Regions from separate parts of the Nonomuraea sp. NPDC004186 genome, predicted to be linked through region 1. Evidence: riboswitches for the same ligand, from Rfam matches in the RefSeq annotation. Region 1 holds a riboswitch; each other region holds the start of a gene.
What was found. Region 1 has a riboswitch for cyclic di-AMP ahead of ACWEPL_RS56770 (glycoside hydrolase family 25 protein). Riboswitches for the same ligand answer to the same signal wherever they lie in the genome.
Positions count from the first base shown of each region.

Region 1 (6,892 bases):
CTCGCCCGAGTCCAAGCCGGTCGGGACGTCCCACGCGGCCACGGGCGTCGAGAACTGACGGCCGTTGCTTCGGCGGTCAGTCCACCGGCGCCGCGGACAGCAGCGGGAAGCCGCTCAGGATCTGCCGTTGGTGCATCACCTACCGGGGGGAGAACTCCGCGATCGTCAAGGCGACGACGTCGGCAGCGCTGTCGATGTCGGCGACGAGCCAGCTGGTTGGCCGCCAGGACGTCGCGCCGGTGGTTGAGGATGAGAGCCGGTGAGACGTCGTTGAGGACCTCCAGCATGCGGTGGGCCTCCGGCCGTACCCGCTGCGGAGGTTCGGGACGGCGGCGGGCCGAGCGCCCCGGCACCCGCAGAGGGCCACACCCCCCTCGGGCCGCAGGCGGGCCCGGCGGGAGCGGAGGAAATTCCCCAGCTCAGCGTTCGGATCCACGCCTCCAGTATCTCTGCGTGACAGGCTGACGACCGCAACTAGGGTGGCCCACCTGGACCCATGGGATCGACGGGGTGGGGCGGACGATGGGGATCTCGTGCCCGTGATCCGTCCAGCGCATATACAACAGTGCCTATGAAGGAAGACGATGACCTCCAGGCGCAGGGAGAGGATCTTTCGGCTGTCGTCACGGCGGTGCTGACCGGGTCACGGCTGTTGGTGGCGGTCGCGGTGAGGTCATTGGGGGCGGTCGGGGACAGGGTCACGTTGCCGCAGTTCAGGATGCTGGTGGTGCTGGCCGGCCATGGTGAGACCAAGCTGGTCACGATGGCGGAGCTGCTGGGCGTCAACTCCTCCACGGCGATGCGGATGGCCGATCGGCTGGTGGCCGCCGGGTTGATCGTACGGGAGGTCAATCCGCACAACCGGCGCGAGAGCCTGATGCGGCTGACGGACGAGGGACGCCGCATCGTGGACGAGGTGACCGCGCGCCGCAGGGAGGAGATCGGCGCGATCGTGGCGCGGATGTCGGCCAGGCAGCGCCGGGCGCTCATCTCGGCCATGAACGCCTTCAACGAGGCGGGCGGCGAGCCACCCCTGAACGTGCCGAACCCGCTGGGCTGGTCCGCTGTCTGAATCGCTCACGCGGCGCTGAGCCGCCGACCAATGCCGGCACTTCGCGGCGGCCGGAAGCCGTGCGGGCTCCGTCCCCGGTCGTCAGATGGACGGGGTGGGGAAGCTCTCGGGTGTGGTCAGGCCGGTGCTCTCCAGGAGGCGCTGGTGGTTGAGCACCGCGGCGTTGGCCTGTTCGGAGAAGCGCCGGACCAGGGTGTTCTGCGTGGTGCCGCGTACCGTGCCGATCAGGGTGAAGATCTGTCCGTGCGCCAGGCGCAGCCATTTGACGTACGTCTTGTCATAGGCGGATCCGGACCTGCCGGAAATATCTGTCATCCAGTCCTGCTGCTGAGGCGTGGGCTTCACCGGCAGCTTGACCTTCAGCTTGGCGGCCACGTCGCGAACCTGCCCGTCGAGCATGTCGTGCTGAGCCGCGATCTCCTTGCTGACCTGGCGGACGCGGGCGCTGTTGGCGCGCTGTATCGCGTCCTGGGCCATGGGCATCTCCCACAGGCTGGCGAGCCGGACCTTCTTGATGAGCTCCTGGTCGGCCTCGGACAGCGGTCCCCACTTGGTCTGCCGGGTGCGGGCCTCCGGCTCGTCCTCCACGGGTTGGACGGTGGGTGCGTCGGTCGGTCCGGTCTCGACGGCGGTCGGCTCGGTGCTGAGGCCGGCGGTCGGCTCGGTGCTCAGGCCGGCGGTGTCAGAGACGGGCGTCGGCGTGTAGCCGGCGCAGGCGGTCAGAGTGCAGAGGGCGGCAATGCCGCAACTGATGAGAGCGCGACGGCTGTCGAGGAGTCGCATACGCCGTCATCCCCTTCCGGTCCCTTGGACGCGGCCTTCGTGAGTGGTGCCGGTCACTGAGGGATACGCGGGAGGGTGCGTGAGTGTTCATGGCATTGTGCAAGATTTGCATTGGGCAAGACTGCCGGGGTCAGCCGTTGTCCGAGGCGGCCTTCACCGGTGCCATCCGTGACCGGCGTCCACCGCGAGCTCCTCCGGGCCGAGAGGAGCACGCGGGGCGGCGTCCACCCGATCGCGGTGCGGACCCGCCGTGTGGGCTCAGGCCGTGGGGCGGCCCAGGCCGCGCAACTGGTCGGCGGTCAGCGCGGAGACGTTCTGGTCGACAGGGACCTCGGAGTACTGGTGGATGGCCCAGGACTTCCAGTCGGCGGGCGGGGTGATGGCCCCCTTGGCCTTGCTGTAGTGGGCGACCCACAGCGGGTACTCGGACAGGCCCTTGCCGTACTTGTTGGCGAAGTTCCAGCCGCTGTAGAACATCGGGGTGATCCCCGTCTTGTCCTTCACGTACGACAGCCACGTCTTGGCCCAGGCGTTGACCTCGGCGACGGATCTGCCGTTCGCGGTCTCCAGGTCAAGGACCAGCAGGTCGCCGGCCTTGGCGGGCTGCGAGTTCACCACGGACAGGAAGTGCTCGGCCTCCGCGATGGGATTGTTGCGGGGATGGCCATAGTGGTACGCCCCGCGCACGATGCCCTTCTTGCCCAGCTCGCGCCAGTGCCTGGCGAATGAGGCGTCGCGGAAGGACGTGCCTTCTGTGGCTTTGATGATGCCGAACTTGGCCGGGCTGGCATTCCAGTCGTACAGAGGCTCGTAATTGGAGATGTCCAGGCCGTAGATGAGGGGTCCGGCTCCATGACGAGTCGCCTGCACCGGGCTCTGCTCGGTGGGCGATGCGAATGCGAAGGTGGTGATGGCGGCGGTTGCGGCGAGGATCGCGACGGCGACGGCGAAGCTGAGGTATTTGGTGAGGAGATCGCGGTGATTCTTGAGGATGTAGGCGATTGTGGCAAGCCGGGGCTTGGACATGAGGCATTGACTCCTTGCTTCCATACCGCCTACCGGGTTAGCTGACGGGTTCGGGCCTGGAAGTGCCCTACCTGGCGCAGCCTGGGCTGGCGTCCGATTCACCCCAAGAACGTGGGTCCCCGGTTCCGCGAGGCGCGGATTCGGCGGCCGGACGCTGTCCCCGAAGGGCTTCTTCGGGCAGCGCGCGGTCCGGTCAACGAAGCGGCAACGATGCGGCGAAAGAGCGCCACATCCGTGCCGCAACTAGGCAAAAGATAGACATATATCCATAGATGGTGCAAGTAGTGCAAATCCGATTCGCGGGTGTCGGCGACCGGGCGGCACTGAAATGCCGTGCCTGTAGGGATTCTGGTGCTTGGCAAAGAATCGGGGGAGTCGCTTCCGGGCCTTTATGATCTCGGCACGGGTGGGGCAGGCCATTCATGCGTTGCCATTGTGACCAAACGCCGTTCTACGGGTAATCGTGACTCCAGCCATCGTTTGACGTCCGCGGCGCCGTCGGGCACGCGGGAGCCGGGCAGGTGGGCGGGCTCCAACTCTCCGGGGGTCCGCACGTCGATCGGCCCCGGCGGGTCACGGGATCCTGGCGGGTCACCGGATCCCGGTGCGTCGCCGGATCGCGGCAGGCGTCCTGGTGTCGCCGGGGCCGAGGGTGGTCAAGAGGGGGCCTCGTCGGGGGTGGTGATGGGCAGGCCGGCGTCGGCGGCCCGGGAGTAGGCGTCGTCGATGTGGACCACCTGGCGGCCGCCGCGGGCCAGCAGGCTCGCGGCCGCCGCCGCCCGGTAGCCGGTGCCGCAGTGCACCCACACCGTTCCCTCCGGCACCTCGGCCAGGCGCTCCGGCAGCTCGGGCAGCGGGATGTGCACGGCGCCGGCCACGTGACCGGCCCGCCATTCGTTGCCCATCCGCACGTCCAGGACGGTCGGGCCGCCGACCGGTTCCCCCGCGCGGGAGATGGCCGGTTCGCTTGCACGGGCGGTGGCCCGTTCTCCCGCGCGGGCGGCGGCCAGGTCGGCGAAGGTCGCGGTGGTCAGCTCGGCGATCAGGCCCGGGTCGTGTCCGGCCCACTGTTCGACGGTGCCGGTCGAGGCGGCGGCCGGGCGGTCTATGCCGATGCGGGCCAGCTCGCGCTGGGCGGCGGCGACCTGTTCGGCCGACTCGCCGAGCAGCGTGAGGGGCGTGCCCCACGGGGCCAGCCAGCCCAGCCAGGTCGCCATCGGCCCGTCCAGGCCGAAGCTGAGCGTGCCGGCCAGGTGCCGGTCCGCGAACGCCTTGCGTGAGCGCAGATCCACCACCCATTCGCCAGCCCGCAGGCGAGCCAGCAGCTCAGCGCTGTCGGCCGGCCGCGCCGGGGTCAGGTCGATCGGCTCCGCTCCGGCGGCGTTGCGCGCGCCCATGTGGGCGTAATAGGCGGGGTAGGCGTCCAGGCCTTCCAGGATGTGGGTGACGAAGTCGTCGGCCTCCATCCGCAGCACCGGGTTGACGTCCTTCTCCCGGCCGATGGTCGAGGCGGACGCGCCGGACTGCGTGACCGCGCAGAAGCTGCCGAACCCGTGCGTCGGCCAGAGCCGCGCGCCGTCGGGCAGCAGGCCGGACAGCCGCCGCGCGGAGGCGTGCTGGTGGCGGGCCAGGGTGCGGGCATGCTCGGCGCCCAGCAGGTCGGTACGCCCGGTGCCGCCGAACAACAGCGATCCTCCGGTGAACACCCCCTCCGGCCCACCCGGACCGGCCAGCACGTAGGACAGGTGGTGGAAGGTGTGTCCCGGCGTGGTCACCGCCTCCAGCCACATCCGCTCGGAGACGGCGATCCGATCTCCGTCGTACACCGGCACGCGGTCGAAGCCGACTTCCTCGGCCCCGCCCACCAGGTACGCCGCCCCGCTCACCCGGGCCAGCGCCAGACCGCCGGAGACGTAGTCGTTGTGCAGATGGGTCTCCACCGCGTGGGTGATCCGCACCCCCAGGCGACCGGCCAGGGCGAGGACGCGGTCGATGTCGCGCTGCGGATCGACCACCACCGCGACGCGCCCGTCATGGGCCAGATAACTGCGGTCCCCCAGGGAAGAGGTCTCGATCACCTCGACCTGGATCGTCATCTCCTTGTCTCCTTTCGATCGTCAAATACCCCCGGGGGTATCAAGAGAACATATGGGTGCCCCGGCTCACCCGATCACACGGTCACGAAAGAGCGAGGAACAGCTTCTCCAGCCGCTCAACGCTGATCGGTGGCTCCTCGCCCTGCTCGCGCGCCACCTGGCACTGCTGCAACCCGGTCGAGATGATCTTGAATCCGGCCCGGTCCAACGCCTTCGACACCGCCGCCAGCTGCGTCAGCACCTTCTCGCAGTCCTCGGCGTTCTCGATCATCGCGATCACCCCGCCGAGCTGGCCGTGGGCCCGCTTCAGCCGCGTCAGCGCATCCCTCAGAACGGTCGCGTCCATCTCCACCCGGACCACCTCCGCGCCCAATATACCCCCCGGGGTAACTCGGCAAAGGGCCGCGGCGGTAGTCAGCGGCGCTGAGAGCCCTGGTCGACCTTGATCAGGGTTCCGGCCGGGGGCGGTGGCGTACCGGATGACGTGCTGGAGCCGCGCGCATCTCCGACGGGAGCAATGGAACGAGAACGTGGGCCGATCCGTGATCTCGGGACCTGACGTGCTCCTTCGGGCGGCGGCGAGGAGGTCTGGCGAACGATACGTCATGACGCGCGGGGGTCGTGGGCGGCGACAGGTTGAGGAACTCAGATCTCGGATCGGCGAAGGAGGCCGGTCCGTTTCAGTGAGCTCAGGATCGGGGTCACCTCCAGCCCGCGGACATCGTCAAGCGATCCGACAGTCTCGGTGAGGAAGGCGTACAGCCCGCCCAGATCGTCGGCCGCGACGGCCACCAGGAGGTTCGCCGCCCCGGTCGTGGCCGCGGTGAACCGCACCTGCGGATGCCGGCTCAACTCTTGCCCGGTCGCCTCCAGGCTGCCCGGACCGGTGGCGATCCACAGCAGCGCCTCGCTGCCGATGCCCAGTAGGCGTCCCACGAATGGACGGCGGCCGTGGCGGGCAGGTCCCGCAGCAGCAGCGAGGTCCGGGCCTGGGGCCCGTCGAGAAAGAGCACGCTGCTGATCTCGTCACCGCCGCCGAGAATGTCGACCCACACCGTGTCGGCACGCCGCGCCAGTCCCGCGGCGATCGCCTGAATGCGGCTGGGCCGGCACCGGATCCGCAACGCCATGGGGATGAGCCGAGGAAAGAGAGCGGGATTGCGGATCGCTGTGGGCCGCAGCGTGCCGTCGTGCAGGAGCGGTGTGCTCGCTCTTTTCCGCCGAACGACCGTAGAACGGAGGCGTATCACTCCGGCAAGGAAGGTGACATCAATGATCGTGAGGGAACGCCCCGTCGTGGACACCGAGTCGGGGAGCGTGCAGGGCACCGTCGAGGACGGCGTCGCCGCGTTCCGCGGCATCCCCTACGCGGCTTCCCCGCTGGGGGACCGGCGCTTCGCCGCCCCCGAGCAGCACCCCGACTGGTCGGGCCGGTGGGATGCCGCCTGCCCCGGCCCGTCCGTCCCCCAGGCCCCCTCCCGTCTCGAAGCGGTCATGGGACACCGCACCCCCGACTGGAACGAGGACGGCTCCCTCACCCTCAACGTGTGGACCCCCCGCCTGCCGGCCGGTGGACCCGCCCCGCACGCCCTCCCGGTCCTGGTGTGGTTCCACGGCGGCGGATTCACCAGCGGATCCGGTGGCTGGGACTGGTACGACGGCCGGAACCTGGCCGCCGCCGGCGACATCATCGTCGTCACCGCCAACTACCGCGTCGGCCCCCTCGGCTACCTCTACCTCCCGGAACTCGGCATCGAGAATCTCGGCGTGCAGGACCAGGCCGCCGTCCTCACCTGGGTGAAGCGCAACATCACCGCCTTCGGGGGAGATCCCGGCAACCTCACTGTCGGCGGCCAGTCCGCCGGCGCCTTCTCCGCCCTCTACCTCGCCCTCTCACCGGTCACCGGCCCGCCGA
Region 1 covers NZ_JBSGFQ010000141.1:15,133-22,024, reverse strand. Annotated here, with positions in the region: gene ACWEPL_RS56785 (DUF6766 family protein) at 1-58, shown strand, start outside; gene ACWEPL_RS56780 (MarR family winged helix-turn-helix transcriptional regulator) at 572-1,072, shown strand; gene ACWEPL_RS56775 (DUF4142 domain-containing protein) at 1,154-1,855, opposite strand; gene ACWEPL_RS56770 (glycoside hydrolase family 25 protein) at 2,114-2,881, opposite strand; cyclic di-AMP (ydaO/yuaA leader) riboswitch at 2,893-3,037, opposite strand; gene ACWEPL_RS56765 (MBL fold metallo-hydrolase) at 3,538-4,977, opposite strand; gene ACWEPL_RS56760 (metal-sensitive transcriptional regulator) at 5,060-5,323, opposite strand; gene ACWEPL_RS56755 (Lrp/AsnC ligand binding domain-containing protein) at 5,623-5,913, opposite strand; gene ACWEPL_RS56750 (carboxylesterase/lipase family protein) at 6,250-6,892, shown strand, end outside.

Region 2 (6,892 bases), on a different contig from region 1:
TCTCGCCTGCCGCGCCGTGGGCGCCCGGCACCACCTGGCCGTCCACCACCAGGGCCGCCGCCAGGCCGGTGCCCAGGTTCAGGTAGACGCCCGTGGAGACCCCGCGCAGAGCGCCCCAGCGCAGCTCCGCGGCGGCCGCCGCGTTCACGTCGTTGTCGATGGACACCGGAGTGGCGCCGTACGCCTCCTGGAGCAGCCTCGGCAGTTCGAGGCCCTCCCAGCCGGGGACGTTCGGGGCGAGCCGCACCACGCCATCGCGGATCACCCCGCACGTCGAGAAGCCCACCGCGGCGGGCGCGCCGTCCAGGGCCCGGGCCGCCGCGAGCGCCCGCGCGAGCGTGTCAGGCCCGGTGTCCAGGCGGACGTGGGCGGACAGCGCGGGGCCGTCGGCCGTGGACACCCCGATGGCCACCTTCGTCCCGCCCACGTCGATGCCCAGAACCCGGGTCACCGGGCGGCGCCCCTGCGGGCGAGCGAGTCGATGGCCACGGCCAGCGCCAGCACCGCGGCGGTCACCATGAACCGCACCGAGGAGTCCACGCTGAGCAGGTACATGCCGTTGGAGATGGCCTGGATGACCAGGACGCCGAGCAGCGCGTCGTAGGCCCGGCCGCGCCCGCCGAACAGCGAGGTGCCGCCGATGACCGCGGTGGCGATCGCCATGAGGAGGATGTCGCTGCCGCCCGAGCCCTGGTTGACGGCCGACAGGCGGCTGGCGGCGAGGATGCCCCCGGCCGCGGCCAGCGTGGAGGCCAGCATGAACGCGAGGATCCTGATCCTGGTGACGTTGATGCCGGCGCGCCTGGCGGCCTCGGCGTTGCCGCCGACGGCGTACAGGTGCCGCCCGAACGTGGTGTGCCTCAGCATGAGGTCGAGCAGCACCACCAGCGCCCCGAAGATGATCAGCAGGAGCGGCACGCCGCGGTCCGCCGACATGACGATCACCGCCGCGGCGAGCAGCACCGCCAGCCCGCCCGCCTTGGCCAGCGACCACCACAGCGGCGTCACCGGCAGCCCGGCCGCCAGCCGCAGCCTCCTGACCGCGAGCGACGCGCCCGCCGACACGGCCACCAGGGCCGCCGCGACCGTCCACGCGAGCCAGCCCGGCAGCCAGGTGTCGCTCAGCTTGGAGATGAAGCCGGTGAACGGCAGGTTGATCGTCCCGCCCTGCCGCAGCAGGTAGAGCAGCAGGCCCAGCCAGCCCATCAGCCCGGCCAGCGTCACGACGAACGACGGCATCCGCAGCTTGGTCAGCATCAGGCCGTGCAGGAACCCGATCGCCGCGCCCACGGCGAGCGCCAGGAGGATGGCGAGCAGCGGGTTCCAGCCCTGCTTGACGTGGACGATCGTCATGATCGTGGCGCACAGGCCGCTGACCGAGCCCGCCGACAGGTCGATCTCGCCGAGCAGCAGCACCATGATGATGCCGAGCGCGATCGTGCCGGTGGCGGCCATCTGGAGCACGAGGTTGGTGAGGTTCTCGGGGGACAGGAAGCGGTCGTTGAGCGTGCTGAACACGATCGCGATCGCGATCAGCCCGCCGACCACCGGCCATGCGCCGACGTCCCCCTGGCGCAGCCGCTCGACGGCGACCTTCGGCGTGTACGGGCTGCGTACCAGCGTGTCGGTCATGTCCCCGCCCCCGTGATCGCGGCCACGATCTCCTCCTGGGAGGCGGTGGCCGTGGTGAACTCACCGGCGTTGCGGCCCAGCCGCAGCACCACCACGCGGTCGCTCACCGCGCGTACGTCGGCGAGGTTGTGCGAGATGACCAGCACCGCGAGCCCGCGCTCGCGCAGCCGCCCGATCAGCGCCAGCACCTGCGCCGTCTGCTCGACCCCCAGGGCCGCCGTGGGCTCGTCGAGGATGACCAGCCGTGGCTCGCCGATGAGCGCCCTGGCGATGGCCACCGACTGCCGCTGGCCGCCCGACAGCATGGCGACCGGCACCCTGATGTCCCTGATGCGCACGTCGAGCTGGCCGAGGAGGTCGCGGGTCGCGCGTTCCATGGCGATGTGGCGCAGCAGCGAGCCGCGGCGGCGCTCGGTGCCCAGGAAGAGGTTGGCCACGACGTCGAGGTTCTCGCAGAGCGCGAGGTCCTGGTAGACGGTCGAGACGCCGAGGGCCTGCGCGTCGTGCGGGTTGGCGATCCTGACCGGCGAGCCGTCCACGGTGATCGTGCCGGCGTCCGGCGTCACGACCCCCGAGATGGCCTTGACCAGCGTGGACTTGCCCGCGCCGTTGTCGCCCATGAGGGCCACGACCTCGCCGGGGCGCAGGTCCAGGCGGGCCCCGTCGAGCGCCTGGACCGCCCCGTACCGTTTGGAGATGTCTGTCGCCGAGAGCATCTACTCGATGCCCTGCTTCTCACAGGCGGCCTTGACCTCGCCCGTGCAGAGCTGGGCGGCGGTGTAGAAGCCGTCCTTCACGATCGTGTCCTTGACCTTGTCGGCCGTGACGGGGATGGGGTCGAGGAGGAACGCCGGGATGTCGGCCGCGCCGTTGTTGACCTTGGCGGGCGCGGTGGGCTGCTCGCCCTTGGCGACGGCGACGGCGAGCTCGGCGGACTTCTCCGCCTCCGCCCTGATGTCCAGATATATGGTCATGTACTGCTCGCCGGTGAGGATGCGCTGGACGGCGGCCAGCTCGGCGTCCTGGCCGGTGATCGGCGGGAGCTGCTTGTAGCCCGCGCGCTTCATGGCCGCGATCGCGCCGCCCGCCATGCCGTCGTTCGCGGACAGCACACCGGTGATGGTGTCCTTGCCCAGCGCGGTGATGGCCTGCTCCATCTCCTGCTGCGCCTTGTCGGGGCTCCAGTCCGGCGTGTCGAACTCCCTGCCGACCTTCACCTTCCCGTCCAGCACGCTCTTGGCGCCCTTCTTGTAGTCGGCCGAGCTGGGGTCGGTGGGGGAGCCGTGGATCATCACGATCTGGCCCTTCGCCGCCGTGCCCCTGGCGGTCATGGCGTCGAGCAGGGCCTGGCCCTGCATCTCGCCCACCCGTACGTTGTTGAACGAGACGTAGTACGCGTAGTCGATCCCCGAGATCAGCCGGTCGTAGGCGATGACCGGGACCTTCTTCTGCTCGGCCTGGTTCACCAGGGGAGCCACGGCGTTGGCGTCCACGGCGTCGAGCACGAGCACGTCGGCCTGCTGGGTGAGCGCGGCCTCGACCTGTTGCTGCTGCTTGGGGGCGTCCTGCTCGGCGTTGCTGTAGAGGATCTTGCAGTCGGGGCAGAGCGACTTGACCTTCGCCTCGAACAGCGGGCGGTCGAACGCCTCGTACCGGGTGGTCTTGGACTCGGGCAGGAACAGCGCGATCGTCTTGCCGCCCTGGTTCTGCGTGGTCGTGGTGGTGGTGGCGCCGGTGCCGTTTCCGGCACTGTTCCCGGCGTTTCCGCAGGCGGCGGCCAGGAGGACCGCCGCGACAGGGATTGATCGCCATGCTCGGTGCATCGCACTTCGTCCTTCCGGATGTGCCGCCCCTGTGCTTGGTAAGAAAGGTAATTTACTATCAGGCGAGTTGGCTAGGCTCTGTTTCCTCAAGGAGGGTGAGATGCGGGGCGACCTGGGTAATCCGCGGATGCTGCGAGTGCTGAACGAGCGCCGCCTGCTCGACCATCTTCAGGAGCACGGCCCCGCCTCGCGCACCGACCTCGCCAAGATCACCGGCCTGTCGAAGCCCACGGTGTCCGCGGCCCTGGCCGGGCTGGAGGTGGACGGGCTCGTTCACCTCGTCGGCGAGGTCTCCGGCCGCCCGGGGCCGGTCACGTCCCTGTACGACGTCAACGCCGCCGCCACCCACGTCGCCGGCGTCGACATCGGGCGTGACTGGATCAGGGTCGCCGTCGCCGACCTGCGCGGGAAATTCGCCGGCCGGAGGGACGGGCGCAACACCGCCCTCACCTCCGCCGAACTGGCCCTCCTGGTCGGACAGCTGTGCCGGGCCGCCGCCTACGAGGCCGGCGTCGACTGGCCCGACATCGCCTGCGCCGTCGTCGGCACGCCCGGCGTGTACGACCCGGAGCTCGGCCGCCTGGAGTTCGCCCCCAACCTGCCCGGCTCCGACCTGGCCGAGCGCCTGCGCGGCGAGATGGAGGTCGACCTCGTCATCGAGAACGACATCAACCTGGCCGCCGTCGGCGAGCACACGCACGGGGCGGGGCGCGGCACGTCCAACTTCGCGCTGGTGTCCGTCGGCACCGGCGTCGGGATGGGCATCGTGATCAACGGTGAGCTGTACGTGGGCGCCCGGGGAGCGGCGGGGGAGGTCTCGTACCTGCCCGCGACCGAGGACCCGGCGCCGCCGGCCGGTGACGCCCTGGCCCACGGCGCCACGGAGGCGGTCGCCGCCGCGCCCGGAGTGGTCCGCGCGGCCCGCGCCGCCGGCCTGAGCCTGCGGACGGCCAAGAAGGTCTTCGCCGCGGCGGCCTCCGGCGACAGAGTGGCCCGCTCGGTGGTGGAGGCCGAGGGGCGCCGCATCGGCGGCCTGCTGGTGGCGGTGGCCGCCGTGCTGGATCCGGAGGTGATCGTGCTCAGCGGCGGCGTGGGCCGCAACCTGGACCTCCTGGGGGAGTCCATCGAGGCCCGCATCGCCGAGCTCGGCCCGCTGCGGCCGTCGGTGGTGGCCAGCACGCTGGGGGACAGCGGCGTCCTGCTGGGCGCGGTGGCCCGCGCCAGGACCCGTGCCTGGGAGCTCATCTTCGACGCCCGCCTCCCCTGACCGTCGCGTGGGGAGGCGGACGCCGCAGCCTCCTACAGGGTGGCCGTGAGGGTGGTGGGCGTTTCGTCGCGCTGCTCCTGGAGCTTGGACCAGAGGCGTACGCCCTTGCGGTCGGGGCGGACGCCACCCACGAAGGAGTCTCTGCGCCAGGAGGTCAGGCGCTCTTCCTTGACCACGTCACCCGTGTGCGGCGAGTGGACCATGTAGCCGGGCCGGGAGATCATCCCGACATGCCCGAGGCCGTGGAAGAAGACCAGATCGCCGGGTTTGAGGTCCTTCCAGGCGATCTTCTTGGTGAACGCGCCGTACTGTTCGGCGGCGGTGCGGGGGAGTTCGATTCCGGCGTGCTCGTACGCCCTGAGCATGAGCCCGGAGCAGTCGTATCCGCTCGGGCTGGCGCCGCCCCACACGTACGGGGTGCCGCGCTTGCTCATGGCGAACTTGATGGCGACCTTCCAGGCGGGCTTCGGAGCCTGTTTCTCCTGGATTTCCTTGATCTGGCCGCCGGTCAGGGTGGTGAGGTCGTCGAGCTTGGACGAGGCATGGGCTGGGGAGGCCAGCATGAGCCCGGCGGCGCCCGCCGCCAGGACAATGGCGATTCGAGACAGGGGTCTGTCCTTCCATACGGCCGGCCGGGTTAGCTGACGGGCTCGGGCCTGGAAGTAGCCCTACGGCATGGGGATGCCGACTCGCCCCAGGGGGAATGTGGGTCCCCGACTCCACGCAACGGCGCGCGGATTAGGCTGGTCGGTGACTTTAACGAAACGGTCAAAGAACCGCAATACCGGACAAAGGGGGCGTCCGAAAGATGAGATGAAGTGTTCGTCAGCCGAGACGACGCGGTAAGGTACCGCCCATGGAGTCGCGTAACATCCGTCTGGCCGTCATCCCCGGCGATGGGATCGGCACCGAGGTCGTGGCCGAAGGGCTCAAGGTCCTGGAGGCAGTTGGCACGAAGATCGAGCCCACTCACTACGACCTGGGAGCCGCACGCTATCACCGTACCGGCGAGACGCTGCCCGACGCCGTGCTCGAAGAGCTGCGCGGCTACGACGCGATCCTGCTCGGCGCCGTGGGCGACCCCAGCGTGCCGCCGGGCATCCTCGAGCGCGATCTGCTGCTGCGGCTCCGCTTCGAGTTCGACCACTACGTCAACCTGCGCCCGGTCAAGCTGTTCCCCGGCGTGGAGACCCCGCTGGCGGACACGCCGCCGGAGAACATCGACATGATCGTCGTCCGCGAGGGCACCGAGGGCCTCTACGCGGGCACCGGCGGCGCCATGCGGCGCGGCACCCCGCACGAGATCGCCACCCAGGAGTCGCTCAACACCGCCTACGGTGTCGAGCGCGTGGTGCGCTACGCGTTCGAGAAGGCCGTCACGCGGCCGCGCAAGAAGCTGACGCTCGTCCACAAGACCAACGTCCTCACCTTCGCCGGTGACCTGTGGCAGCGCACGGTCAACCGCCTGGCGGCGGAATACCCCGACGTCACGACCGACTACTGCCACATCGACGCGGCCTCGATGTTCTTCGTGAGCCAGCCGGAACGGTTCGACGTGGTCGTCACCGACAACCTGTTCGGCGACATCATCACCGACCTGGGCGCCGCCATCGCGGGCGGCATCGGCCTGGCCGCCAGCGGCAACATCAACCCCGAGCGGTCCGCGCCGAGCATGTTCGAGCCGGTGCACGGCAGCGCCCCCGACATCGCCGGCCAGGGCAAGGCCGACCCGACCGCGACCATCCTGTCCGTCGCCATGCTTCTCGACCACCTGGGCCTGCACACCGAGGCGGCCAAGGTCGAGCAGGCGGTCGCCGATGACATCCTCGAGCGGCTGGCCGGCTGGGCGGGCCGCACCACCCACGAGATCGGTGACGACATCACCGCGCGAGTATCCGGCTAGGACCGCCTAGCCCCCAACGCGCCTGGTGGTCCGACGAGGGCCGCCAGGCGCTTTTTTGCGTCCAAAAGGGCTGATCGCCGCATTGGCCGCTTGCCATCCCATATAGCGAGACAATAGGAAGTACCGGGACTGCCTTCCGGGCAGCGCCCGCTCACCAGCACCGATCCGCAGATTTCTTGTAGATTTGGGCAGATTCGCAGAGAGAAGGACCGACGTCATGACCATCGCTCAGAAGCTCAGCTTCGACGTGCAGCTATCCGACCACGC
Region 2 covers NZ_JBSGFQ010000002.1:91,596-98,487, reverse strand. Annotated here, with positions in the region: gene ACWEPL_RS02080 (ROK family protein) at 1-451, opposite strand, end outside; gene ACWEPL_RS02075 (sugar ABC transporter permease) at 448-1,632, opposite strand; gene ACWEPL_RS02070 (ATP-binding cassette domain-containing protein) at 1,629-2,348, opposite strand; gene ACWEPL_RS02065 (sugar ABC transporter substrate-binding protein) at 2,349-3,455, opposite strand; gene ACWEPL_RS02060 (ROK family protein) at 3,556-4,722, shown strand; gene ACWEPL_RS02055 (C40 family peptidase) at 4,755-5,285, opposite strand; cyclic di-AMP (ydaO/yuaA leader) riboswitch at 5,334-5,477, opposite strand; gene ACWEPL_RS02050 (3-isopropylmalate dehydrogenase) at 5,579-6,625, shown strand; gene ACWEPL_RS02045 (branched-chain amino acid aminotransferase) at 6,843-6,892, shown strand, end outside.
Region 2: linked by a shared signal. The riboswitch ahead of ACWEPL_RS02055 (C40 family peptidase) and the one ahead of ACWEPL_RS56770 (glycoside hydrolase family 25 protein) in region 1 are both predicted to bind cyclic di-AMP.

Region 3 (6,892 bases), on a different contig from region 1:
TACGCGATCTGGGCCCCCTGCGAGCTCGGGTAGAGCCCTTCGGCCGCCAGCAGCACGCCCGCCTTGGTCAGCGCCTCGTTGTAGGCGTGCATGTTGTCCACGACCTCCTGGCTGGGCAGCGCCCCGGCCTCGGTCTCCGCGTTGGCCTTGCCGACGATCATGAATTTCATGGGCGTCTCTCTTTCGTCTGGTTCGAGCTCCCGTCGAACGCGTCGAACGGCGACAGGCGGGATCGACACGTACGCGAGAGATTCATCGCGCGAACAGCCGGGCCGCGATGCCGTCCAGAACGTACTCGAGCCCGGTCTCGAACTGCCAGCCCGGCCGGTCCTTGTGCCTGCCCTCGTAGATGTACTGCCGGAAGCCGGGGTGGCGGCCGGTGTCGAGGAGGTACGTGAGCTGCGGGGCCATGCTGAGGTAGACCTGCTGCTCGCTGGACCAGCCCTGACCCGCCATGAGCCGGCGCATCGCGATCTCGGCGCCGGTGACTCCATGCGTGTAGGAGCCGACGGTGTTGACGACGGTCATCTTGGTGTCGGCGTCCAGGTCAAGGCCGTCGACGGCGCGCAGCGCGCGTTCCGCCACCGCCAGGCGGTTGGGGGTGACGGCGAGCATCGCGCTCGGCGGGAGCTGGGCGAGCCAGAGGTGCTTCAGCATCAGCTCGCGCGTCCTGACGGCGATCTCCCGCAGCGTCTCCCGCCATCCCGCCGTCTCGCCGGGCAGCTCCAGCTCGCCGTAGGCGTGGTCGGCCATCAGCTCCAGCAGCTCATCCTTGCCCGACACGTACCGGTACGCGGCCATCGGGGCGACGCCCAGCTCGGTGGCCAGCCGCCGCATGGTGATGGCGTCGAGGCCCTCCGCGTCCGCGACGCCCACGGCGGCGGTGGCGATGCGGTGCGGGGACAGGGTCCGGCGGGGGGCGGGCGCCGGGCGCTCGAGGCGGGCCCACAGCGGGGGCCTGTCATCGGGCTTGCGCGGGGCAGCCATGGATCGCCCTCCTCGCGACGAGTTGGTGTACAACGTATCAGAAGTAGACGACGTACACGCTGATCTACAATGTAAAGGAGCCGAGCTGGTCGAGAAAGGCGCGTGTGGTCGGGGGGCAGTCGTCCGCCGACGGAACGGCCAGGGCCAGCGAACGGGTCATCTTCGGCTCCAGGGGCCGGGTGACGACGGTGCCCAGGTCGGTGGGGAGGCCGAGGGTCGGGACGATGCTGACGCCCAGCCCCGCGGCCACCATCTCCAGGATGGCGGCGGGCCCGCTGGCCTCGAAGGCGACGTCGAGCCGTACCTGGGCCGTCAGCGCCGCACCCATGATGAGGGGACGGCAGCCGGCGGTGGTCAGGATGAACGGCCTGCCCTCCAGATCGGCGAGAGTGACGGCCGGGCGGGCGGCCAGGGGGTGGTCGGCGGGCAGCACGGCGACCATGTCGTGGGTGCTCAGGTGGACGGTGTGCAGGCCGGGCGCGGGGAGGGTGACGACGCCGACCTCGGCGGCGCCGCGGTGCAGCCATTCGCGGATGTCGTCGTCCATGCCCTCGAAGAGGCGTACGCGGACCTGCGGGTAGCGGTCGGTGAACGCGCGCAGCAGCTTGGCGACGAGCGTGCCGGTGGCGCTGGGGAGACTGGCCAGGCGGAGTTCGCCGGTGATCTGGCCGCTGGCGGCGGCCACGTCGGCGCGGATGAGGTCGAAGTGGCGCAGGGTCTCGCGGGCGCGGGCGAGGGCTCGCCGGCCGGCCTCGGTGAGGGCGATGCCGTCGCGGTGGCGGACGAACAGGGCGGCGCCGAGCTCGCGTTCGAGGGCGGCGATGGCGCGGCTGACCGCGGGCTGGGACATGCCGGTGTGCTCGGCGGCGGCGGTGAAGCCGCCGTGTTCGGCGACCGCGACCAGGGCCCTAAGCTGCGCCAATGTCATAGCGACATACCTTAATTGGTATTTGACGGGGACGCTTCCAGAACATGATGGTTATGTCCATGTTCGAGCGAATGACGATCGAAGTCGACGGCCGCGTGGCCAGCTATCTGACGTCGGGCGAGCGGGGCCCGGTGGTGTTGCTGTTGCACGGCACGTACTGGAGCCGGGTCTGGGCGCCGGTGATCGACGGGCTGGCGGCGGCGGGGCTGCGTCCTGTGGCGGTGGATCTGCCGGGGCTGGGGCGTTCCGGCGGGGAGCTGACGGCGGAGACGGCGGCGGTTCCGGCGCTGGCGGCGTGGGTGGCCCGGTTCGCGGCCGCGGTCGGCGCGGGGGAGCGGCTCTCGGTGGCGGGGCACGACATCGGCGGTGCGGTCGCCCAGCACCTGCTGGTGGAGGGGAGGCCAGAGGTGCGGCGGCTGGCGCTGGTCAACTCGGTCACATACGACTCCTGGCCGGTGCCCGGCGTGGCCCGTTACCGGGATCCGGCCGTGGTGGCGGCCACGACCGTGGAGGAACTGCTGGCCGCCCGCCGCAAGGCGGTCACCACCGCGCTCGCCCGGCCGGCCACCGAGGCGGAGCTGGCCGATTACCTTGATCCGTGGAACGACCCGCGGGTGAGCCGGTCGTGGATGGCGCTGGCGGGCGCGGCCGACAGCCGTTACACGCTGGACCTGGTGCCCGCACTCAGGGCCGATGGGACGCCGAAGCTGCTGGTGTGGGGGGAGGACGACACGTTCCAGGAGGTCCGGTACGCCGAGCGCTTCGCCGCCGAGGTGCCGAACACGACGCTGGTGCGCGTTCCCGGGGCGGGGCACATCCCGATGGAGAACGATCCGGCCGGGGTCACCCGGGCGCTGGCGGAGTTCTTTCTCGGCTGAGACCGCTGCGGGCGACGAGGGCGACGGTGGTGAGCAGGGCCAGGGCGGCCGCCAGGGCGGGTGCGGGGCCGGTCGTGAGGTGGAGGAGGGCGCCGGTCAGGGCGCCGAGGAACATCGCGGCAATGGAGGCGGATCGACGCAGGGCGGCCCGGCCCGGCGTGTCGGCGGCCAGGCTCGTGAGGGTCGTGGTGAGGACGTTGGTGACCAGGTCGGGTACGCCGAGCGCGCGTACGGACGCGTTCTGCAGGCCCATGCCGCAGGCGAGCAGCACGATGAGGGCCGCCTGGGACCAGGTCGTGCGGTGTCCGGCCGTGAGGGCGATCGCGAGGGTGGCGGCGACGAGGAGCGCGTGTACGGCGGTGGCGGCGGCGAACGCCCGCCGCGGGTTCGCGGTCCGCCTGATCACCCGGCCGGCGCTCCAGGCACCGGCTCCGAAGGCGACGAGGGCCGCCGGGGAGGCCCATCTGGACATCTGGGCCTCCCCGGCCAGGGCGAAGCTGAGGAAGACGATGTTGCCGGTCATGTTGGCGACGAAGACGCGGCCCAGGCCGAGGAAGCTGACGGCGTCCACGAGGCCGGTGACGAAGGCCAGGAGGATCAGCAGGGCGGGCAGGACGCCGTGCGGGTTGGCGCCGCGCGGGAAGAGCCCGTCGGCGATCCGTCGCAGCCCACTCCGCACCAGCCTTCCGGGGCGTCTGCGCGCGGCTGGCATGGTGGGCGGCTCCTTGGCGAGGTCGCGGGCGGTTCGCCTCGGGTCTTCCCCGGTGACGGGCCGCCGCACTCGCGGGGGGTGAAACGCGACGGCCGAACGGCACCGGTCGCCGGGTTCCGCTCGGCACGCCGCCGCACTCGCCGGGGGTGAAACGCGACGAGCGCGCGTCCCGTTGCGGGACGCGCGCTCGTTCGGCGCTGGGGGAAGGCCGGCCAGGAGGTGCCTGGGGGAGTCCGGTCAGTAGGCGCCTGGGGGAAGTCCAGCCTGGAGGGGGACAGTCCGGTCAGGAACGGTACTGGGGGTAGCCGTAGCCGACGACCTGGGACTTGGGACGGACGCGCTCCTCGACCTTGCCGTTGCCGGTGTTGCCCTCGACGGTCGAGATGGTGCCGTCGCCGTTGTCCTTCTCGACGAACCCGACGTGCTTGATGTCGTTGAGGTTCTTGCTGCCGCTCCACGAGAAGTACACGATGGCGCCGGGCTTGGCCTCGGTGCCGAAGCGGTGGTTGGCCTGGAACCACTTGGCGTGGGCGACGGTCCAGGCGTCCCAGCCGATCTGCGAGCGGGCGCCGGTCTGGTCGCCCACCCAGGAGACGAACATCGCGCACCAGGCGGCGTTCAGGTAGTCGGCGCGGCTGCCGCCGTCACGGGCGATGGTCTCCGCGGCGCGCTGCGAGTTGGCGTACCAGCGCTGGAACTTGGTGCCGCCGCCGGCCGCGTTCTCGGTGATGCCGACCTGGGACTTGGCGAGGGCCAGGACCTCGCCGGCGGTGACGCCGGCCTTGGCCTCGCGCGAGCGCTCGGCGTGGTCGGCGACGGTGGCGGTGCCGGCGACGGTGTCGATCGGCTGCTTGTCCGCTGCGGTGGCGCTGGTCATGTGGGCGCCGAACGCGGTCCCGAGGATGGTGGCGCCGAGAAGGGCGCGGGCGATGTTGGTCTTCGCAGCGGAGGTAAAGCGGATGTTGGCCATCGAGGGGGTTTACTCCTTGCTTCCATGCCGCTTACCGGGTTAGCTGACGGGTTCGGACGTGGAAGCTGCCCTACGGCACCGAAGTGCCGATTCACCCCAAAGGACGTGGGTCCCCGGTTCCGCCCGAGGGCGGATTCAGCGGTCACAGGACGTTCCTGTGATGTGTCTTGCGATGGTCGGACAAGTCCGGACAAACCGGACGTATGTCTCAAGAATGCCTCAAACGTAATGCATAAGGCAAGAGCGTTACAAATCGATAAAGGCCCAGCTAGGCGACCTGCCTGCGAGCCTCGGCCAGAAGCCCCATCATGGCAAGGGATTCGTCGAGCGGCATGATCGAACTTTCGGTCCTGCCTTCGGCCGTCGCGGCCCGGACCTCGCGGAGCTCCCCGGCGTACCCGTTGTCCGCCGGATCGAGGATGTACTCCTCCGGCTCCATGGAGGGCCCGGAGAGCAGAATCCGCGGCGTGGCCCAGAACGGTGCCTGGAGGTCCGCCCGCATCTGAGTCCCTACAACACTGGCATGGTTCGGGTAATTCCCGAGCAACGAAGTCTCCACGAGAGCCTTCCTGCCACCGGGGTAGAGCAGCACGCCGCCGGCCTCCGCGTCGACGCCGTTGGGCGCCAGAGTGCCGGTGATCCGCAGGTCGGAGGGCATGCCGAGGATCAGCTGGGCCAGCCCGAACGGGTAGATCCCCAGGTCCAGGAGCGCCCCGCCGCCGAGCTCCGGCGCCCACAGCCGGTGCTCCGGGTCGTAGGACTTGGCGAAGCCGAAGGAGGCGTGCACCGAGCGGAGGTCGCCGAAGCGCTCGTCGGCCGCGATCTTCTGGACGAGCGGGTTGAACCGCATCCACATCGCTTCCATCAGGAACACGCCCGCCTCGCGCGCCAGGCGTACCATCTTCTCCGCGTCGTCCACGGTGGCGGCCAGCGGCTTCTCGCACAGCACGGCCTTGCCCGCGGCGATGGCGACCTCGGCCACCTCCAGGTGCTGGGCGTGCGGCGTCGCCACGTAGATCGCGTCCACGGCCGGGTCGGCGCAGAGCCGCTCATAGGAGTCGTACGCGGACTCCGCCCCCAGCGTGGCGGCCAGCGCCTGCGCCCGCCCCATGTTCCTCGATCCGACGGCGGCCACCCGCATGCCCGGTTCGGCCGCGATGGCCGCCCCGACGGTCCGCGCAATATTCCCTGTCGCCGCTATGCCCCACGCAAAATCCCGCACGCGGGAGATCGTAGACGAGTCAGGTCATGTTGAACGTGTCGGGGTCGGGTCCGATCCGCTGGCCCCTGTTCATCGCGCCGATGGCGGCCATGTCCTCGGCGTCGAGGATGAAGTCGAAGACGCCGATGTTCTCGGCGATGCGCGCCGGGGTGACCGACTTGGGGATCGCGACGTGGCCGAGCTGCAGGTGCCAGCGGAGCACGATCTGCGCGGGCGTCTTGCCGCACTTGTCCGACAGCTTGGCCAGCGCGGGGTCGTTCAGCAGGCCCTGGCCCTGGCCGAGCGGGCTCCACGCCTCGGTGAGGATGCCGTTGGCCTCGTGGAAGGCGCGCAGCTCGCGCTGCTGGAGGTACGGGTGCAGCTCGATCTGGTTGATGGAGGGAACGAGGTCGGTCTCGTTCATGAGGCGGGTGAGGTGGGCGATGCTGAAGTTGGAGGTGCCGATGGCCTTGGCCCGCCCGTCACGGTAGATCTTCTCGATCGCCTTCCACGCCTGCACGTACTTGTCCTGCTGCGGCACCGGCCAGTGGATGAGGAAAAGGTCGATGTAGTCGAGGCCGAGCCGGGCCAGGGACTCGTCGAAGGCCGCCTCCGCGCGGCCGTGGTCGGCGTTCCACAGCTTGGTGGTCACGAACAGCTTCCGGCGCGGGAGCTCACTTTCGCGTACGGCCTGCCCCACGCCTTCTTCGTTGCCGTACGCGGCGGCGGTGTCCACGTGCCGGTAACCGGCCTTGAGCGCGGTCGCGACGGCCTTGGCGGCCTCGTCGGCGGGGACCTGCCAGACGCCGTAGCCGAGCTGCGGGATCTGCACGCCGTCGGTGTTGAGCATGAGCGAGTTCATACTCTCCATTGTTCACGTCGCGTTTCTGGTGGCTTAAGGCGGCGGGGCTAGCTTGAAGCGGTCGTGAACGGGCCATCACCCGGCTGGGAGGACAGGAGTGGTCGAACAGGCGTCGGCCTGGGTGGAGTCACCGCTCCAGATGCTGTGCGCCGTCGAGGCCCATTACGCGGGCGTGCTCGGCCCCGAGACGGTGGTCGTGCCGCGTGCCGGTCTGAGGCCGTTGAAGGCCACGCGTCGGGAGCTGAGGTCTCTGGGGCTGCCCGACGGCCTGGAGCTGGCGGAGCCGCGTGAGCGCATGCCCAGGCGCGTGCAGGCCGTCGGTGACGCCTTCTCCGGCAGGGTGCAGGTGCGCTG
Region 3 covers NZ_JBSGFQ010000072.1:2,130-9,021, reverse strand. Annotated here, with positions in the region: gene ACWEPL_RS42370 (YciI family protein) at 1-170, opposite strand, end outside; gene ACWEPL_RS42365 (TetR/AcrR family transcriptional regulator) at 253-987, opposite strand; gene ACWEPL_RS42360 (LysR family transcriptional regulator) at 1,052-1,915, opposite strand; gene ACWEPL_RS42355 (alpha/beta fold hydrolase) at 1,987-2,793, shown strand; gene ACWEPL_RS42350 (YoaK family protein) at 2,759-3,505, opposite strand; gene ACWEPL_RS42345 (CHAP domain-containing protein) at 3,789-4,475, opposite strand; cyclic di-AMP (ydaO/yuaA leader) riboswitch at 4,489-4,626, opposite strand; gene ACWEPL_RS42340 (Gfo/Idh/MocA family protein) at 4,744-5,697, opposite strand; gene ACWEPL_RS42335 (aldo/keto reductase) at 5,717-6,538, opposite strand; gene ACWEPL_RS42330 (hypothetical protein) at 6,636-6,892, shown strand, end outside.
Region 3: linked by a shared signal. The riboswitch ahead of ACWEPL_RS42345 (CHAP domain-containing protein) and the one ahead of ACWEPL_RS56770 (glycoside hydrolase family 25 protein) in region 1 are both predicted to bind cyclic di-AMP.

Region 4 (6,892 bases), on a different contig from region 1:
CTGCTGCTGGCCGTAGCCCTGCTGGCCGTACTGCTGCTGGCCGTAATCGGGCTGCGACTGGGGCTGCTGCCCGTACTGCTGCTGACCGTAGTCCGGCTGGGACTGCGGCTGCTGGCCGTACTGCTGCTGGCCGTAGTCCGGCTGCGACTGGGGTTGCTGGCCGTACTGCTGGCCGTAGCCCTGCTGGCCCGACTGCGGCTGCTGCCCGTAACCCGGCTGGGACTGGGCCTGCTGGCCGTAGCCGGGCTGGGACTGCTGCTGCTGGCCGTACTGCTGGCCGTAGCCCTGCTGACCCGACTGCGGCTGCTGACCGTAGCCCTGCTGGCCGTACTGCTGCTGGCCGTAGTCCGCCTGGGACTGCTGCTGCTGCCCGTAGCCCTGCTGGGACTGGGCCTGCTGGCCGTAGTCAGGCTGGGACTGCTGCTGCTGGCCGTACTGGGGTTGCTGGCCGTACTGCTGCTGTCCGTACTGGGGTTGCTGACCGTACTGCTGTTGCTGTCCGTACTGCTGTTGCTGGCCATAGCCCTGCTGACCGTACGGGGGCTGCTGCCCATAGGCGTCGTCCGCCCGGTAGCCGATCACAGTCGCGTCCGGGTCGGGCTCGCCGGGGTGGCGGCCCTGGTTCTGCTGCCCGTAATAGGGAGGCGCAGAGTTGTCTCCGGATTCGTCCTGTGGATACGGCGGCTGTCCGGTGCTCACCGTGTCACCTCGCTTCGAGTGCGCATGTGGCACGTGTCAGGACACATGCCTGTGCTGCCCAACGTATCGACATAGGTATCAACAATCACCTTTCCATCTGGTCAAGGTCCACGTCACCCGATGTCAGGTGGAGCAGCATGCGGGTGTTTCCCAGCGTGTTCGGCTTGACGTGTTCAAGATCCAAAAACTCGGCAACACCCTCGTCGTACGAGGCCAGCAGTTCGGCGTAGACCTCAGGTGAGACCGGTGTGCCCTGAATCGGGCGGAACCCGAGTCGCGCGAAGAAGTCGACCTCAAAAGTAAGACAGAATACACGTCGCAGACCCAAATCCTTAGCCTGCTGGATCAGCGCGGAGACGATCCGGTGGCCGACGCCCATCCCCCGGCACTCGGGATCCACCGCCACCGTGCGGACCTCGGCGAGGTCCTCCCAGAGCACGTGGAGCGCGCCGCAGCCGACGACCTGCCCGCCTCGCTCGGCCACCCAGAACTCCTGTACGTCCTCGTACAGCGTCACCGTGGCCTTCTCCAGGAGCCGCGGCCCCGCCCCCGCGTAGGTGTCCACCAGGCGTCTGACCATGCGCACGTCGGGCGTGCGGGCACGCCGGACCACCACCGCGGTCTCGGGCACTGTCAGCTCGGCCACCTGCTCCATGGTTCTCCAGGGTACAGATCTCATTACGGCTCAGCCCTAACTCCCATGTCTCGGCCCATCTTGTTACATCTTGTGGTCAGATCGGCACGGGACCGCGCGGCCAGCTCGCACCCGCCGAAGGCGCGGACAAATAGGGCGTAGGGCCTCTTCTGCACGGGTGCCCACGAGATCACCTTGTGACCCTTCGGTTGTGAAACCTCTACAGACTTGGCAGTTCTGGTTGAGCACGAACCCGGAGTGCATTAGTGTCCAGCGACAATGTTTCCCGCGTGTCGCGCGGGAGGCACGCCCAATTCTCGCAAGAGAAGCCGGGGAACCGCCGGTGGCGACCTCCGACGCCACCACGGGGTGAATCCGAGTCTTTCGGTAGGGCTGCTCCGGCCCGAACCCGTCAGCTAACCCGGTAGGCGTCGACGAGAGGAGCTGGTTGGTGAAGCCCACGCTCAGCGGTGGGGGGAAGTCGGCGGGCAAGCACGCCCGCCCTCCGGAACGGGCCCGGCGGCCACGCCGCGTAGGTGTGGTGAGTCTCACAGTCGCCGCGCTGCTGTTCGCCATCCCCGTCGGTTCGGCGTCCGCGGATCCCGAGCCCTCGCTGAAAGAGCTCGCCGACCAGGCCACGAAGTTGCACACCGACATCGAGACGCTGAGCGAGCAGTACAACGGCCAGCGGGAGAAGCTCAAGACCGCCAAGAAGGCCGCCGAGGCCGCGGAGAAGACGCTGACGAGCAGCGAGACGGATCTCGCCGCCAAGCGCTCGAAAGCCGTCGCGCTGGCCCAGAACGCCTACATCACCGGCGGTCTGAAGACCCTCGCCTTCGCCACCTCCGACGACCCCGAGGGCTTCCTCAACCGCGCCGCGACCTCGTACGCGCTGCAGACCGAGCAGGGCGAGGAGATCAACCAGCTCACCAAGGCGATGGACACGGCCACCCGCGCCAAGGAGAGCGCCACGGCCCGCATCGACGAGGTCCAGAAGCTCGTCACGGACCTCGAGGCCAAGCGCAGCAAGATCACCAAGCTGGTGACGAAGGTCGAGAGCAGCCTGTTCAGGCGGGCCCTGGGCGAGGCCGGGCGCCCCGGCACGCGGGCCGTGCGCGTCAACCTGCCGATCCCGGGCTCGGGGAAGGCCGCTGAGGCCGCGCGGTGGGCGCTCACGCAGCAGCTCAAGCCGTACGTCTGGGGCGCCGAGGGCCCCGGCTCGTACGACTGCTCCGGGCTCGTCATGGCGGCGTTCCAGCGGGTGGGCATCTCGCTGCCGCACTACACCGGCGACCAGTGGACGGCCGGCCGGCACGTCTCGCGCGAGGAACTCCGGCCGGGCGACCTGGTGTTCTTCTACAGCGACCTGCACCACGTGGGCATCTACATCGGCGGCGGCATGATGGTGCACGCCCCGCAGACGGGTGACGTCGTACGGATCGCGTCGATCGCGAGGCGGCCGTTCGCCGGCGCGGTGCGCATCGCCGACTGAGCCCGCACCCCGGCGGTCCGCCGCGGCTAGATCAGCTGGCGGCGGGCTGCCCAGGCCACGGCCTCGATCGCCGTGGCCACGCCTATGCGGTCGCAGATGCCGCGCAATCTTCGTCGTACCGTGCGCCCGCTGATATCCAGCCGCCGCCCAACCCGATCGACCGTGACTCCCTTGGCCAACTCCGCCAGCAGCGCCAAATCAGCATGGCTGAGCTCAACGCCTTCAGTGAGCACATCCATCGGGAGCCCTCCCCCCAACAGCAGAACTTGGACCTCACAGACGGGCCAAAGCCGCTCCTCGCAGACGGTAAACGCATCGTGGAAAGGTCGTCAAGCATGACAATCGCCGCACTTGACGAGCGCTATTGACATGATCCGCTATATATGACGCACTCGCGATATGTCAGAACGTAGAGTGATCACATTGGGGCTTCCGGAATGGCCCTGACCAGCGTTCCGGTTTTCGATCAGTTCGCCATGGATATTCCGCATGATCGATACCCGCGTTATCGCGGGACACGCGTCCGTGACGCGATCTTTCCGGCGCACGGGAAGCCACCAATCGCTCGCTTTGTGCAGCGCTCCCACATGATCCGACAACCCAGGTCAGGCAGTTGATTAAGGCAATTGGATCAATCCGCCATGGCAATTGCCGCCGGGGGTTCAGGTCGGCGGCCCGCCGGGTGGCGGGCGTCCTGCTCTGACCGCCGGGCCGGGCGGCCTCGTTTCCGGGTGCGCGTGCCCGGCGGGATCACAGGGGTGGCTGGGGCACCACGGACGCTCCCTGACCCGCGCCTCCGCGGCCTTGACGCGATGCTTACAAGCGGCTTCGGATCGGAAACCGGGCGGCCCGGAAGCCGGATTCGCGACGGCGATGATCGCTCAGGCGCCGGCGGCGTCGTAGCGGTCCCTGGCGGCCTCGACGTCCTCCATGTGCGCCTCGGCCCAGCTCTTGATCGCGGCCACCAACGGCATCAGGCTCTCGCCCAGCGGGGTGAGCGCGTAGTCCACCCGTACCGGCACAGAAGGGGTGAGCGTGCGCGAGACCAGGCCGTCACGCTCCAGGCCGCGCAGGGTCTGCGTGAGCATCTTCTGGCTGACGCCCGCGATGCGCCTGGACAGGTCGCTGTAGCGGCGCGGGCCCTGCGCCAGCGCGGTCAGCAGGAGGGTGACCCATTTGTCGCTGAGAGTGTCGAGCAGCTTCCTGGAGGGGCATTCGGCGAAGTACGCGTCGAAGACCTGCCTGGCCTCGTCCCGCTGCTCCGCCGCCGTCTTCGTGGCCATCCGCTCGCCCCTTCCCGATCCCTGCTTACCAGGAGAGAGTAGAGCGCCCGGGGCGGGCGCTCTACGACGGCGGCAGGACGCGGGTCAGTGGGTGGGCTTGACCAGCGGGAACAGGATGGTCTCGCGGATGTTCTTGCCGGTGAAGGCCATGATCATCCGGTCGATCCCCGCGCCCATGCCCCCCGTGGGCGGCATCGCGTACTCGAGGGCTTGCAGGAAGTCCTCGTCCAGTTGCATCGCCTCGAGGTCGCCCCCGGCGGCCAGGAGGGACTGCTCCACCAGGCGGCGGCGCTGCTCGATCGGGTCGATCAGCTCGGAGTAGGCCGTGCCCAGCTCCGTGCCGAAGCCGATCAGGTCCCACTTCTCGGTCAGCAGCGGGTTGTCCCGGTGCTGGCGGGTCAGGGGCGAGGTCTCCAGCGGGTAGTCCATCACGAACGTGGGCTGGACGAGCGTGTGCTCCACCAGCGCCTCGAAGAGCTCCTGCACCAGCTTGCCCTGGCCCCACTTCGGGTCCCAGTGGATCTCGCGCCGATCGGCGATCTTGCGGAGCTCCTCCAGGCCGGTCGCGGTGGTGATCTCCTCGCCCACGGCCTCCGACACCGCGCCGTACAGGGTGATGCGCGGCCACCGGGCGATCCCGAGGTCGACCTCCACCCCGTCATGGACGACCACCGTGGTGTCCAGGGCGGCCACCACGGCCTTCTGGTACATCCGCTGGGTCAGGTCGGCCATGTCGTTGTAGTCGAGGTAGGTGCCGTAGGCCTCGAGCATCGTGAACTCGGGGTTGTGCGTGGAGTCGGCGCCTTCGTTGCGGAAGTTGCGGTTGATCTCGAAGACCTTCTCGATGCCCCCGACCACGAGCCGCTTGAGGTAGAGCTCGATCGCGATGCGAAGGTAGAGCTCCATGTCGTAGGCGTTGATGTGGGTCTTGAAGGGCCGGGCCGCCGCGCCGCCGTGGATGGGCTGCAGCATGGGCGTCTCGACCTCGAGGTAGCCCTCCTCGTGCCAGAAGTCGCGCACGGCGCGCACCGTGGCGCTGCGCAGGCGGGCCATCTTCCGCGACTCGTCGTTGACGATGAGGTCGACGTAGCGCTGGCGGACGCGCGCCTCCGGGTCGGTGAGCCCGACGTGCTTCTCCGGCAGCGGACGCAGGCACTTGGCGGTGATCTGCCAGCTGTCGGCGAGGATGGACAGCTCGCCGCGCCGCGAGGTGATGACCTCGCCGGTCACGCCCACGTGGTCGCCCAGGTCGACGTCGCGCTTCCACGCGGCCAGCGAGTCCTCGCCCACCTTGTCGAGCGAGATCATGACCTGCAGATCGGCGCCGCCGTCGCGGAGCGTGGCGAAGCAGAGCTTGCCACCCACGCGGTTGAGCATGACGCGCCCCGCGACCGCGACCGTGTCGCCGGTGGCGGTGTCGGGCTCCAGGCCCTGGTATTTCTCCCGGACCTCGGCGTTGGTGGCCGTACGGGGGAAATTCACCGGGTAAGGGTCGACGCCTTCGCTGCGAAGGCGGTCGAGCTTCTCCCTCCGGATGCGCATCTGCTCGGGAAGTTCGTCGCTCACAAGAACAAAGGGTAGGGGATATGGCGACCTGCAAGGGTTCGTCGGCACGCTGCAGGACCGCTGCAAGAGCCCTCTTCTATCAATGTCTCACGAGCTCAGGGGGGAACCGGTAGGGAGCCGGTCCAAGGGGAGCTCAAGGAGAGAAGATGTTGAAGAAGATCGCGACAGGCTTCCTCGCCGTCGCCGCCACCAGCGCTCTGGCCCTGTCGCTGCCTTCCGCCGCCAACGCCGCCACGGCCGGCGCCGCGAACCACGACGACGACTACTCCGACTACTGGAGCCCCGTCTACTCCAAGAACGGCCTGGCGAAGTCGCAGGGCTGGATCGGCGTCAGCTGGGACGAGGACGGCGAGTCGAACGAGGTCACCGTCAAGGGCCGGCTCTACGACCTGGACAACCGCGACGAGGACGAGGGCGGCAAGTGCGCATTCGTGAAGTTCGAGGCCAGCGACTTCGACCACGACTGGTCGCCGGTCTTCTCCAAGAAGTACTGCGGCTTCCCCGGCTACAAGAAGTTCACCTTCTCGGAGAACGACGTCTTCAGCGTGCGGGTGAAGGTCTGCCAGATCGGCCAGTACAGCAACTACCCCACGAAGTGCAGCCCCTGGGACTACATCTACACCGCCGAGAGCGAGTGACGAGTCGTCCCCGGACGTGCGAGCGGCCTCCCACCCGAGCGGGAGGCCGCTTTTTCCTGTCGGGGCTCAGGCCGTGTTCCGCTTGTAGATCAGGCGCAGGCCGATGAGCGTCAGCCACGGCTCGTGCACGTCGATGGAGCGCGACTCGCCCACCACCAGCGCCGCGTGCCCGCCCGTGGCCACCACCGTCACCTCGTCGGGGTCGTCGGCCAGCTCGGCCGCCATCCGCTCCACGATCCCGTCCACCTGGCCCGCGAAGCCGTAGATGATGCCGGCCTGCAGGGCCTCCACGGTGTTCTTGGCGATCACCGAGCGCGGCCTGACCAGCTCCACCTTGTGCAGTTGGGCCCCGGCGGCGGCCAGCGCGTCGACCGAGATCTCGATGCCGGGCGCGGTCACCGCGCCGACGTACTCGCCCTTGGCCGACACCGCGTCGAACGAGGTCGCGGTGCCGAAGTCGACGATGACGCAGGGGCCGCCGTACTGCTCGATGGCCGCCAGCGCGTTCACGATGCGGTCGCTGCCGACCTCTTTGGGGTTGTCCATGCGTACGGGCACCCCGGTGCGGATGCCCGGCTCC
Region 4 covers NZ_JBSGFQ010000018.1:114,832-121,723, reverse strand. Annotated here, with positions in the region: gene ACWEPL_RS17565 (RDD family protein) at 1-699, opposite strand, end outside; gene ACWEPL_RS17560 (amino-acid N-acetyltransferase) at 785-1,354, opposite strand; cyclic di-AMP (ydaO/yuaA leader) riboswitch at 1,631-1,779, shown strand; gene ACWEPL_RS17555 (C40 family peptidase) at 1,875-2,825, shown strand; gene ACWEPL_RS17550 (LuxR C-terminal-related transcriptional regulator) at 2,852-3,064, opposite strand; gene ACWEPL_RS17545 (winged helix-turn-helix transcriptional regulator) at 3,707-4,108, opposite strand; gene lysX (bifunctional lysylphosphatidylglycerol synthetase/lysine--tRNA ligase LysX) at 4,193-5,674, opposite strand; gene ACWEPL_RS17535 (hypothetical protein) at 5,821-6,312, shown strand; gene ACWEPL_RS17530 (type III pantothenate kinase) at 6,379-6,892, opposite strand, start outside.
Region 4: linked by a shared signal. The riboswitch ahead of ACWEPL_RS17555 (C40 family peptidase) and the one ahead of ACWEPL_RS56770 (glycoside hydrolase family 25 protein) in region 1 are both predicted to bind cyclic di-AMP.